DNA from 2 places in the Pseudomonas sp. B2M1-30 genome. Region 1 is predicted to be linked to the other one. Evidence: predicted binding sites of a transcription regulator. Region 1 holds the regulator's gene; the other holds the start of a gene.

What was found. The regulator sigma-54, encoded in region 1, starts transcription at its own class of promoters, with help from an activator protein. The targets are predictions, from matches to a motif close to ANTGGCATNNANNTTGCTNT.
Region 2: glnK (P-II family nitrogen regulator) is a predicted target of sigma-54. The motif match lies at 2,503-2,522, and genes of this name have one in related genera.

Annotation. Positions count from the first base shown of each region.
Region 1 is NZ_JAOEJT010000007.1:75,262-81,325, forward strand. Features, by position in the region: gene lptA (lipopolysaccharide transport periplasmic protein LptA) at 1-287, shown strand, start outside; gene lptB (LPS export ABC transporter ATP-binding protein) at 287-1,012, shown strand; gene N8H74_RS15655 (RNA polymerase factor sigma-54) at 1,289-2,782, shown strand; gene raiA (ribosome-associated translation inhibitor RaiA) at 2,856-3,164, shown strand; gene ptsN (PTS IIA-like nitrogen regulatory protein PtsN) at 3,176-3,640, shown strand; gene rapZ (RNase adapter RapZ) at 3,643-4,500, shown strand; gene N8H74_RS15675 (HPr family phosphocarrier protein) at 4,516-4,791, shown strand; gene N8H74_RS15680 (ZIP family metal transporter) at 4,801-5,694, opposite strand; gene N8H74_RS15685 (superoxide dismutase) at 5,725-6,064, opposite strand, start outside.
Region 2 is NZ_JAOEJT010000001.1:429,295-435,358, reverse strand. Features, by position in the region: gene N8H74_RS02020 (YifB family Mg chelatase-like AAA ATPase) at 1-655, opposite strand, end outside; gene N8H74_RS02015 (HigA family addiction module antitoxin) at 866-1,135, shown strand; gene N8H74_RS02010 (Bro-N domain-containing protein) at 1,130-1,657, opposite strand; gene N8H74_RS02005 (accessory factor UbiK family protein) at 2,051-2,311, opposite strand; gene glnK (P-II family nitrogen regulator) at 2,708-3,046, shown strand; gene N8H74_RS01995 (ammonium transporter) at 3,082-4,419, shown strand; gene N8H74_RS01990 (secondary thiamine-phosphate synthase enzyme YjbQ) at 4,636-5,085, shown strand; gene sutA (transcriptional regulator SutA) at 5,162-5,497, shown strand; gene N8H74_RS01980 (HAD-IA family hydrolase) at 5,581-6,064, opposite strand, start outside.

The sequences.
Region 1 (6,064 bases):
ACCTCGCCTACTTCGAACAACTGCAGACCCAGGGTGACGCCAAGCCTGTACAAGGCTGGGGCGTGACGATCCAGTACCACGCCCAGCAAAACCGCGTCGTGCTGATCGACAAGGCCAAGGTTGTCGACAAGGACAACAACGTCACCCAGGGCGAGAAAATCGTCTACGACACGGTCAAGAAGCTGGCAAGCGCCGGCCGTGCCACCGGCAGCAAGGTCACCGAAGCGCGCCCACGCATCGACATGGTGATCCAGCCGAAAAAGAAAACCGATGAGAAAACCCAGTAATGGCAACTCTGAAAGCTCAGCACCTGGCCAAGGCCTATAAAAGCCGCCAGGTCGTGCGCGACGTCAGCCTGTCGATCGACAGTGGCCAGATCGTCGGCCTGCTCGGCCCCAACGGCGCCGGCAAGACCACCTGCTTCTACATGATCGTCGGCCTGGTGCAGGCCGATCAGGGTCGCGTACTGATCGACGACCTCGACGTCAGCCACCAGCCGATGCACGGTCGCGCCAAGGCCGGTATCGGCTATCTGCCGCAAGAAGCGTCGATCTTCCGCAAACTGTCGGTAGCCGACAACATCATGGCCATCCTCGAGACCCGCAAGGAACTCGACAAGGCCGGCCGTCGCAAGGAGCTGGAAAGCCTGCTGCAGGAATTCCACATCAGCCACATCCGCGACAACCTCGGCATGAGCCTGTCCGGTGGTGAACGCCGCCGGGTGGAAATCGCCCGCGCCCTGGCGACCGCACCGAAATTCATCCTGCTCGACGAACCGTTCGCCGGCGTGGACCCGATTTCGGTGGGCGACATCAAGCAGATCATCCACCACCTCAAGGCCAAGGGCATCGGCGTCCTGATCACCGACCACAACGTGCGCGAGACGCTGGATATCTGTGAAACCGCCTACATCGTCAACGACGGCCAACTGATTGCCGAAGGCGACGCCGAGACCATCCTCGCCAACGATCTGGTGAAGGAAGTGTATCTGGGCCACGAGTTCCGCCTGTAAGCACTGAGTTATCCGATCGACCGCTCGGGCGCTGCGTCAGTAAAACGGCTTTTTATGGGTTTTTATTGTTACAGCGCTCCAGGCAAACACGCCGCTTCAAAGGTGTTCAACCGCCAGCCGGAGCGACGCGTCAACAAAGTTTTATAGGTTTTTATTGTTACAGCGCTCTAGGCAAACACTTCAGTTTCAGGCATATAATTTGCTTAAGTTTGGCGCTCCGGCGCCCTGTAGTGGATGGCGCATGTGCGCCGGCGAATAAGGTGTTAAGCCCCTGCCATGAAACCATCGCTAGTCTTGAGAATGGGCCAGCAGCTGACGATGACACCGCAGCTGCAACAGGCCATCCGCCTGCTCCAATTGTCGACCCTGGACCTGCAACAGGAAATCCAGGAGGCCCTGGAGTCCAATCCGATGCTCGAACGCCAGGAAGAAGGCGACGACTTCGACAACTCCGATCCCCTGGCCGACAACGCCGAACAGAAGCCCAACACCGAGATTCAGGAACCCTCCTACCAGGAAACCGCCCCGACGGTGGACAACCTCGAGGACGGCGAATGGAACGAACGCATCCCCAACGAACTTCCGGTCGACACCGCCTGGGAAGACGTCTACCAGACCAGCGCCAGCAGCCTGCCCAGCAGCGATGATGACGAGTGGGACTTCACCACCCGCACCTCCGCCGGCGAAAGCCTGCAAAGCCATCTGTTGTGGCAGCTGAACCTGGCGCCGATGTCGGACACCGATCGCCTGATCGCCGTGACCCTGATCGACTGCATCAATAATCAGGGCTACCTCGACGAAACCCTCGAGGAAATCCTCGACGCCTTCGACCCGGAACTGGATATCGAACTGGACGAGATCGAAGCCGTCCTGCACCGCATCCAGCAATTCGAGCCCGCCGGCATCGGTGCGCGCAACCTCGGTGAATGCCTGTTGCTGCAACTGCGCCAGCTGTCGGCCAAGACGCCTTGGCTGACCGAGGCCAAACGCCTGGTCACCGACTACATCGACCTGCTCGGCAGCCGTGATTACAGCCAGCTGATGCGGCGCATGAAGCTCAAGGAAGACGAGTTGCGTCAGGTCATCGAACTGGTGCAGAGCCTCAACCCGCGCCCGGGTTCGCAGATCGAGTCCACCGAAGCCGAATACGTTGTACCTGACGTCATCGTGCGCAAGGACAACGAGCGCTGGCTGGTCGAACTCAATCAGGAGTCGGTGCCGCGCCTTCGCGTCAATGCGCAATACGCAGGTTTCGTCCGTCGCGCCGACACCAGCGCCGACAATACCTTCATGCGCAACCAGTTGCAGGAAGCGCGCTGGTTCATCAAGAGCCTGCAAAGCCGCAACGAAACCCTGATGAAAGTAGCCACCCAGATCGTCGAGCATCAGCGCGGCTTCCTGGAGTACGGCGACGAAGCCATGAAACCGCTGGTCCTGCACGATATCGCCGAGGCGGTGGGCATGCACGAATCGACGATCTCCCGGGTGACCACGCAAAAATTCATGCATACCCCCCGGGGCATTTATGAACTGAAATACTTTTTCTCCAGCCACGTCAGCACCTCCGAAGGCGGCGAATGCTCGTCCACGGCGATCCGCGCGATCATCAAAAAACTGGTCGCCGCGGAAAATCAGAAAAAGCCGTTGAGTGACAGCAAGATCGCTGGTTTACTGGAGGCACAAGGCATTCAGGTGGCTCGCCGCACCGTCGCCAAGTACCGCGAATCCCTCGGGATCGCGCCTTCGAGCGAACGCAAGCGGTTGATGTAAGCCACGTTACAGCGTTCCAGTGGTAGATCATCTGATCTACCGCTTTATGCACTGGCAACGAAGGAGAAGCTGTATGCAAGTCAACATCAGTGGACACCAACTGGAAGTGACCCAACCCCTGCGCGACTACGTTGAGCAAAAGCTCAAGAGGCTCGAGGGGCATTTCGACAAGATCACCAACGTTCAGGTCATCCTGTCCGTCGAAAAGCTGAAGCAGAAAATCGAAGCCACGCTGCATATTCCTGGTAATGAAGTCGTCGCCAACGCGGAAGATTCCAACATGTACGCGGCGATTGACGCATTGGCCGACAAGCTGGACAAACAACTCAAAAAGCATAAGGAAAAGACCCAGAGCCTGCTTCAGGGCGCTACCGGTCGATAACCCCCCAATCCATGATCCGACTTGAAAGTATCCTGACCCCCGGCCGTTCCCTGGTGAACGTGCCGGGCGGCAGCAAAAAGAAAGCCCTCGAACAAATTGCCAACCTGATCGCCCGCGAGGTGCCGGATCTGGAGATGCAGGATGTCTTCGAGGCGCTGGTGGCCCGTGAAAAACTCGGTTCGACCGGTTTTGGCAACGGCATCGCCATTCCTCACTGCCGCCTCAAGGGCTGCGAAGCACCGATCAGTGCCTTGATGCACCTTGATGCACCTATCGATTTCGACGCGATTGACGGTGCGCCAGTCGACCTGTTGTTCGTCCTGCTGGTTCCGGAAGCGGCCACGGACGCACACCTGGAACTGCTCCGTCAGATCGCCAGCATGCTTGACCGCAAGGACGTGCGCGACCGACTGCGCAGCGCGCCCAGCAACGAAGCCTTGTACCAGGTCGTACTGGAAGAGCAGAACAGGCCGTAATCATGCGCTTGATCATCGTCAGTGGCCGCTCCGGCTCGGGTAAAAGTACTGCCCTGGATGTCCTCGAGGACAACGGCTATTACTGCATCGACAACCTGCCGGCGGGCCTGCTGCCGGAACTGGCCGAGCGCGCCCTGATCCACACCGAGCTGTCCCAGCCGCTGGTGGCGGTTTCGATCGATGCACGCAACCTGCCCAGCCATCTGTCGCGTTTTCCCGAATTGCTCGAGGAAGTCCGCAGCCGCCATATCCAGTGCGATGTGCTTTATCTGGACGCTGACGAAGAAACCCTGCTCAAGCGTTTTTCGGAAACCCGTCGCCGCCACCCGCTGAGCAGCGCCAACCGCTCGCTGGCGGAAGCCATTGAAGACGAAACCGCCCTGCTCGGCCCCATCGCCGACCTGGCCGACCTCAAGGTCAACACCACCAGCCTCAATCTTTATCAGCTGCGTGACACCATCAAGTTGCGTCTGCTGAACCAGCCGGAGCCGGGCACGGCGTTTCTGGTCGAGTCGTTTGGTTTCAAACGCGGCATGCCGGTGGATGCCGATCTGGTATTCGACGTACGCTGCCTGCCCAATCCTTACTGGAAACCGGAGCTGCGCGCGCAGTCCGGCCTCGATGAGCCGGTTGCCGAGTACCTGGCGGCGCAACCGGAAGTCGAAGAGATGTACCAGGACATTTACGCTTACCTGCACAAGTGGTTGCCGCGTTTTGCCGCAAGCAACCGCGCTTATGTCACTATCGCCATCGGCTGCACCGGCGGGCATCACCGTTCCGTCTACCTGACCGAACGTCTGGGCCAGGCGCTGCACAAGACCCTGAAGAACGTCCAGGTTCGCCACCGCGACCTCAGCTAAAGGATTCACACCGCGATGCCTGCTCTGGAAATCGAAATCATCAACAAGCTGGGCCTGCATGCCCGCGCATCGGCCAAGTTCGTCGGAGTGGCGGGGCAGTTTCCCGATTGCTCGATCAGAGTCGGCCGTACTCCGGAAACCACCGTCGACGGCAAAAGCATCATGGCAATGATGATGCTTGCCGCCGGCAAGGGCACCAAGATTCACTTGAGCACCGAAGGGCATCAGGAACAGGAAGCGCTGGATGCCCTGGTCGCGCTGATCAACAACTACTTCGATGAAGGTGGTTGAACCGCAGGATCAGCCCAACGCCGTATCCATCACCATCATCAGACAAAACCCGATCAACAGGCCCAGGCTTGCCAGTTTGTCGTGACCACTGCGTCGCGATTCGGGAATGACTTCGTGGGTCACCACCAGCAACATCGCCCCCGCCGCCAGCGCCAGCCCCAGTGGCAGCAACAGTTCGGCCAGACTCACCAGCCAGGCGCATAGCAAGGCAAACACCGGCTCGACCAGACCCGAAGCCGCGCCGATCAAAAACGCCTTGAACCGAGACATCCCTGCCCCGGCCAGCACCAGCGCGATCACCAGACCTTCCGGCACGTCCTGCAGGGCGATGCCCATGGCCAGACTGTCCGCGTCCGGCATGCCGCCGCCGGCCGAGACGCCGACCGCCATGCCTTCCGGGATGTTATGGGCAATGATGGCGAACACGAACAGCCAGATACGCGGCGGAATCACCGGATGCTCGGCCGTGCCGATCAGCATTTCCGGTGATGCGCCGGACACCCGGCGATCCACCAGATACAAGCCAAACGCACCGAGCAGGATGCCGAAGCAGATCAGGCCACTGGCCGCCCATGGCGTCAGGCCAAGGCTTTCAGCGGCGGCGATGCCCGGCACGATCAACGAAAACGCTGTCGCCGCGAGCATCACCCCGGCACCAAAACCCAGCAAGGTATCGCTCAACGCTTGCGGCATGCGCCGGATCACCAGCACCGGCACCGCGCCGAGCGCCGTGCCGAGGGCGCAGATCGCGCCGCCCTGCAATGCCCGTGACAGTTTCGGTTCCAGATCCAGCCATTCCAGCCCGTGGGCGACCAGCAAGGTCATGCCCGCCAACAGCAACAGCGAGCCGAATGCGTAACGAAACATACGTCCACTTCCGATCGCCAGTGTTTCAGTGCCCATAGTCAGCCTTGGATTGTTTTTATAGATGACTTAAACCAGCGCGGCCTGATAACGCGCAGCGACTTGCGGCCAATTGATCACGTTGTAGAACGCACTGATGTATTCCGGGCGACGGTTCTGATAACGCAGGTAATAGGCGTGCTCCCAGACGTCGAGACCGAGAATCGGCGTATTGCCGTTCATCAGCGGGCTGTCCTGGTTGCCACTGCTTTCGACCAGCAGTTTTTTCTCGGGGGTCACGCTGAGCCAGGCCCAGCCGCTGCCGAAACGGGTCAGCGCGGCTTTGGTGAATGCCTCCTTGAAACTGTCGAGACCGCCCAACTGCTCGTCGATCGCCCTGGCCAGTGCACCGTCCGGTTTTCCGCCACCG
Region 2 (6,064 bases), on a different contig from region 1:
GCCCGCTGAACAGCAGGTTATGCGCACCCGCCGCTGCGATCAGCAGCGCGCGTTTGGCCGCCAGTTGACCCTGTACTTCGTTGAGATCGGGGTAAGGTTTGGCGGCATGGATCAAGCCGTCCGAGACATAAGGTTCGACCGGCGTATGCCCGTTGAAGTGGGCCACCGCTTGCAGCAGGTGATCCACCGCGATCACTTTCAATCCCGACGCCAGACAGGCTTCCTCGGCATTCGCCCGTGGCACCACCAGCGTTCGCCCGGCCTTGCGCGCGGCCAGCGCCGCCGGCAATACCCCGCGTACTGGCCGCACCGCCCCGGAGAGCGCCAGTTCACCCAGGCACTCCACCTCATCCAGCGTCAGACATGGCACCTGCACACTGGCCGACAGAATCCCCAGCGCAATCGCCAGATCAAACCGCCCGCCATCCTTGGGCAGATCCGCCGGCGCCAGATTCAAGGTGATCCGCCGCGCGGGAAACTGCAGCCCGGAATTGATGATCGCGCTGCGCACCCGATCCTTGCTCTCCTTCACCGCCGCCTCGGGCAGGCCGACCATGGTCAGCGAGGGCAGACCATTGGCCAGATGGACTTCGACAGTGACGGCGGGGGCATCCACGCCAACCTGGGCGCGGCTGTGGACAATGGAGAGGGACATGGTCGTTCCTTGAATTGAATCGGGGGGCCGCTTCCTGCGGGTTTTTGAAGGATAGTTGGGAGAGCGGATGTTGAAGGAGCAGTGCGGGGGTAAAACTTCACTGGATGTTGCCAAGGCGCTTCCCCCTAAGTTTTTATAGGGGCCTCGCTAGACTTCATCTTGAGGATTTTTTACTCGACTTCCTTCCCCTGCAGCCTCTGGAGGCGAAAATTGAACCGCAATGGTATGCGCCCGATTCATCCGGGAGAGGTTCTGAATAAGGAATTCATGGAGCCGTTGGGCATGACTGTCATGGATCTGGCCATGCCCACGAAATGGCCCGAAAGTGAAATTGAAAAGCTTGTGAAGTGCCAGATCAGGATCTGCGCCGATCTGGCAATCAGACTTGCCATTCATCTCAACACTACGCCTGAGTTCTGGCTGAATCTTCAGTCGACTTACTATTTGCGCAGGGCTCAGGTCAGGCATGCGGGCTTATAGCGATTGAAGCATCCGCGAAGCCTTTTTCCACCAACCCTCCGTCACTGGGCGCTTTCGATCTTCCCGTTCTACCACCATCAACGGCACATCCTGCAACCGAATCCACGGCTGGTTATTCCAGTGCAACAAACTCAATGACATCTGCGGCCAGTCGAGCAGGCTCAGTTGTGGGCGTTCGGGAGCGGTGGGGTGTTGGGCGTCACGCAAGGTGGGAACGACTTCGTGGGTGAGCCATTCGCGTAACGCTCGGTGTTCGGGGCAGTAGTGGTAGATGAGGAGGGCGTAGACACCGGATTCGCTGATGAGCAGGGTGTTTTCGATTTCGCCATGGATGAGGGTGCGGGTGGTCTGGTGTTGGTCGTGGTCGAGTCTGCGCAGGAGGCGATCATTGAGGTGAATGCGTAGTAATCGGCCGAGGTCGCGGGCGCAGAACCAGGGTTGGTTCTGGATCAGGAGGGCGTGGACGGGGAGTCTATGGCGGGTGAAGACGTTGGGTATCAGATAGTTTTCATCGTGATTCATTGAACAGCTCCTTTTGCTATAGGACCGCCCCAATCGTCGCCAAACAATTGGGTGGCAGTTGTACGCAGGTTGGCGAACCGGAGCAAAAGGAATCCGGCAGACCCTGAGGTCTCCCACGCACAACCGCCATGACTCTATGTGGCGGTAAATCCAGCCGTCATCATGGTTGTCGTGCGCCTCATGCTTCCCGGGTCGCCAAACCCAGTGCTGAACATTCAGCATTGGGTGAGCTTAGGAATCAGGGCTTCACGACGCAATCGGACGGCAGGGCTGCAAGCTGTAGGATTCTGCTGAGAGTCGGCGGCGAATCCTGAATGGCGGAAGGTCGTTCCGACCTTCATTCGCGGGCAAGCACGCTCCCACAGGGGGCCGCATTCACAAAGAAACCAGGTGTTATTCGGCTGGCGGGCTCAGCTTCGCTTCCAGTTCAGCCACTTTCGCCTCAAGGCTCTCAAGCCGTGCGCGTGTACGGGCCAACACCACCATCTGACTATCGAATTCTTCACGGCTCACCAGATCCAGTTTGCTGAAGGCACTTTGCAGCAGCATCTTGAACTGGCTTTCGATTTCGGCTTTGGGCAATGGCGTGTCGCCGCTGAACAGGCGGGAGGCGGTGCCGCTCAGGGCGTCGAGGAAGTCTTTTGGCGCGAGCATGGGGAATGTCCTGGAAACAATGGCCGGCAGTGTATCACGCGCTGTCTAAGTCATTTGCGCAGGCCCGGATGCACGCTTTTCGCGCAAGGGAATGCACAGGGTCGCACCGTTGTTGTGCGTATCTGGTTCGCGGTTTTCCCGACGATATCAGCCGTAACGGCCAAGGGATTGAAATCAGTGGGTTTTCCTGACATGGCAAGGTTTCTGCTTAGACCCTCGTGACCCATGCACTGATGCAGTCGCTGTGACGATGCAGTGCGGCAGACGGAGCGGGGAGTTTCGTCTGGATGCGGTTAGCTGGCGTCACTACGAAGCGTTACAAAGCCAGGCACTGCGCTTAGACTTGAGTCGGGTTTGTTTTCCTGGGGCAAGTCCACCAATTCGGGAGAGAGTTTCATGAAGCTAGTCACTGCCATCATCAAGCCGTTCAAGTTGGACGACGTGCGCGAGTCGCTGTCCGAAATCGGCGTGCAGGGCATTACCGTTACTGAAGTCAAAGGCTTCGGTCGGCAGAAGGGTCACACCGAGCTGTATCGCGGCGCGGAATACGTGGTCGATTTTCTGCCCAAGGTGAAGATCGACGTTGCCATCGACGACAAGGATCTGGACCGGGTTATCGAGGCGATAACCAAGGCTGCCAACACCGGCAAGATCGGTGACGGCAAGATCTTCGTGGTGAATCTGGAACAGGCGATTCGCATCCGTACCGGCGAAACCGATACCGACGCGATTTAAGCCGCCACAAACCCAACGCCCCAGGAGAAAACAAAATGACTCTGCGTAAATTCGCAGGGCTTGGAGCCCTGTTGTCTATCGTAATGCCCGGCCTGGCCATGGCGGCAGACGAAGTGGCTGCTCCAGTCCTGAACTCCGGCGACACTGCCTGGATGCTCACCTCCACAGCCCTCGTGCTGTTCATGACCATTCCCGGCCTTGCGCTGTTCTACGGCGGTATGGTCCGTTCGAAAAACATTCTTTCCGTGATGATGCAGTGCTTCGCCATTACCGGTCTGATCAGCGTCCTGTGGGTCATTTATGGCTACAGCATTGCGTTCGACACCACCGGCATGGAGCAGGGCGTCGTCAACTTCAACTCGTTCGTGGGCGGCATGGGCAAGGCGTTCCTCGCCGGCGTCACTCCGGCGAGTCTGACCGGCCCGGCGGCGCTGTTCCCCGAGGCAGTCTTCATTACCTTCCAGATGACCTTCGCGATCATCACCCCGGCGCTGATCGTCGGTGCGTTCGCCGAGCGGATGAAGTTCTCCGCGATGCTGGTCTTCATGGGGATCTGGTTCACCGTGGTCTATGCGCCGATCGCGCACATGGTCTGGTCCGGCAACGGCGGCCTGCTGTGGGACTGGGGCGTGCTCGACTTCGCGGGCGGCACCGTGGTGCACATCAACGCCGGTATCGCCGGTCTGGTGGCCTGCCTGGTGCTGGGCAAGCGTAAAGGCTTCCCGACCACGCCGATGGCTCCGCACAACCTCGGTTACACCCTGATGGGCGCCGCGATGCTGTGGATCGGCTGGTTCGGCTTCAACGCCGGTTCCGCTGCGGCGGCCAACGGCACCGCCGGCATGGCGATGCTGGTGACCCAGATCGCAACCGCTGCGGCGGCGCTGGGCTGGATGTTCGCCGAGTGGATCACCCACGGCAAACCAAGCGCACTGGGCATCGCCTCGGGTGTGGTGGCGGGCCTGGTGGCAATCACTCCGGCGGCCGGCACCGTAGGCCCGATGGGCGCACTGGTGATCGGTCTGGCGGCGGGCGTGGTGTGCTTCTTCTGCGCCACCACCCTGAAACGCAAAATGGGTTACGACGACTCCCTCGACGCCTTCGGCGTGCACGGTATCGGCGGTATCCTCGGCGCGATCCTGACCGGTGTGTTCGCAGCACCGTCCCTGGGCGGCTTCGGCACCGTCACCGACATCGGTGCGCAAGTCTGGATTCAGATCAAGGGTGTCGGCTTCACCGTGATCTACACCGCGATCGCCACCTTCATCATCCTCAAGGTGCTGGACGCCGTGATGGGTCTGCGGGTGACCGACGAGGAAGAATCGGTGGGTCTGGACCTGGCACAACACAACGAGCGCGGCTACAACCTGTAAGTACGCGCACCGAAAAAACTTGCCCGGTACGCCGGGCATTTTTTTGCCTGCGATTTGTCATTCAGGGAGAGGCTGAAAGGATTTTTCGTACTGCTTTGGTCGCGTTTACGACGAGGGTTTTTCTGCGGCCAATGGCTTACGCGATTGCGGGAATATTAGGGTCTTTGTTTTTTCCCTGAGCGCGCTAGAATGCGCCCCGAACGTGCGGAGAACTGTATGTGGCAACAGACTCTGATAACCCTGCGGGCACGGCCCCGGGGCTTTCATCTGGTAACGGACGAGTTACTCGCCGGCCTGCCTGAACTCAAGGCATGCCGGGTCGGTCTGTTGCATCTGTGGCTGCAGCACACCTCGGCGTCGTTGACCATCAACGAGAACGCCGATCCGGCGGTACGTCGCGACTTCGAACGATTTTTCAATCGTCTGATCCCACAAGGAGCAGACGGCTATGAGCATAACGACGAAGGCCTGGACGACCTCCCGGCGCACTTCAAGGCCAGCGTGCTTGGCTGCCAGATCAGTTTGCCGGTATCGGCAGGCCGTCTGGCACTGGGAACCTGGCAAGGCGTTTACCTGGGCGAGCACCGTGATCATGGCGGTGCCCGTAAAGTCCTCGCCACCTTGCACGGTGAAGGGGCATCACCGCTGGTCAGCAGCGGCGAATGATTTTTTCCGGCGACTTTCGATAGTCGCCAAAGCTGGTCTATAACTAATCTGCTTTTCGCAAGTCATGAGGTAGAACATGAGCGACGATGATCTGGAAAACGACGACCTCGAAGTAGGCGACGAAGACGAGGGTGATGAGGGCCTGGAAGCGGCAGCTGACGACGGCGCTGAAGATGACGGCGGCGATAGCGACAGCGATGCCCCGGCTCCGGCCGCCAAAGGCAAGTCCAAGGCTGCGGTATCGGTAGACGAAATGCCGAGCATGGAAGCCAAGCAGAAGGAGCGTGACGCCCTGGCCAAGGCCATGGAAGATTTCCTTTCGCGTGGCGGCAAGGTGCAGGAAGTGGAGGCCAACGTGGTCGCCGATCCGCCCAAGAAGCCGGACAACAAGTACGGTAGCCGCCCTATCTGAGGCGTGCCGCTTGCTTGCTGAAAAAGCCCGCCGTCGCTGCGGGCTTTTTCATGCCTGAAACAAAAGGTCCGGGGCGATTTTTGTCAGGCGGAGGTGGCGTTCCAGCGGGCGAGCACGGCCGGCAACTCGGTCAGACTGCGAATCTCCGCATCCGGCAGGCGCTCGGCCTCCCAGACCTTGCCCGCCGGGTTGAACCACACCGCGCGCAATCCCGCCTGCTGCGCGCCGGCAATGTCATCCCCTGGGTGATCGCCGATATGCACCGCCGCTTCGGCACTCACACCGCCACGCTGCAGGGCTTCGTGGAACAGCCGGGCGTCCGGTTTGGCGATGCCGATGTCTTCGGCGCACAGGGCAAACTTGAAATAGTCGGCCAGCCCCAGGCGGCGCACATCGGCATTGCCGTTGGTGACCACGCCGAGGGCGTAGTGGTTGGCGAGGATTTCCAGCACCGGTTCGACCTCGGGAAACACCTCGATCTGATGCCGTGCGTGCAGGAACACTTCAAAACTCTTGTCCGCCAGGTCCGTCGCCTCGCCGTGGGCGTATCCCGCTTCCTCCAACGCA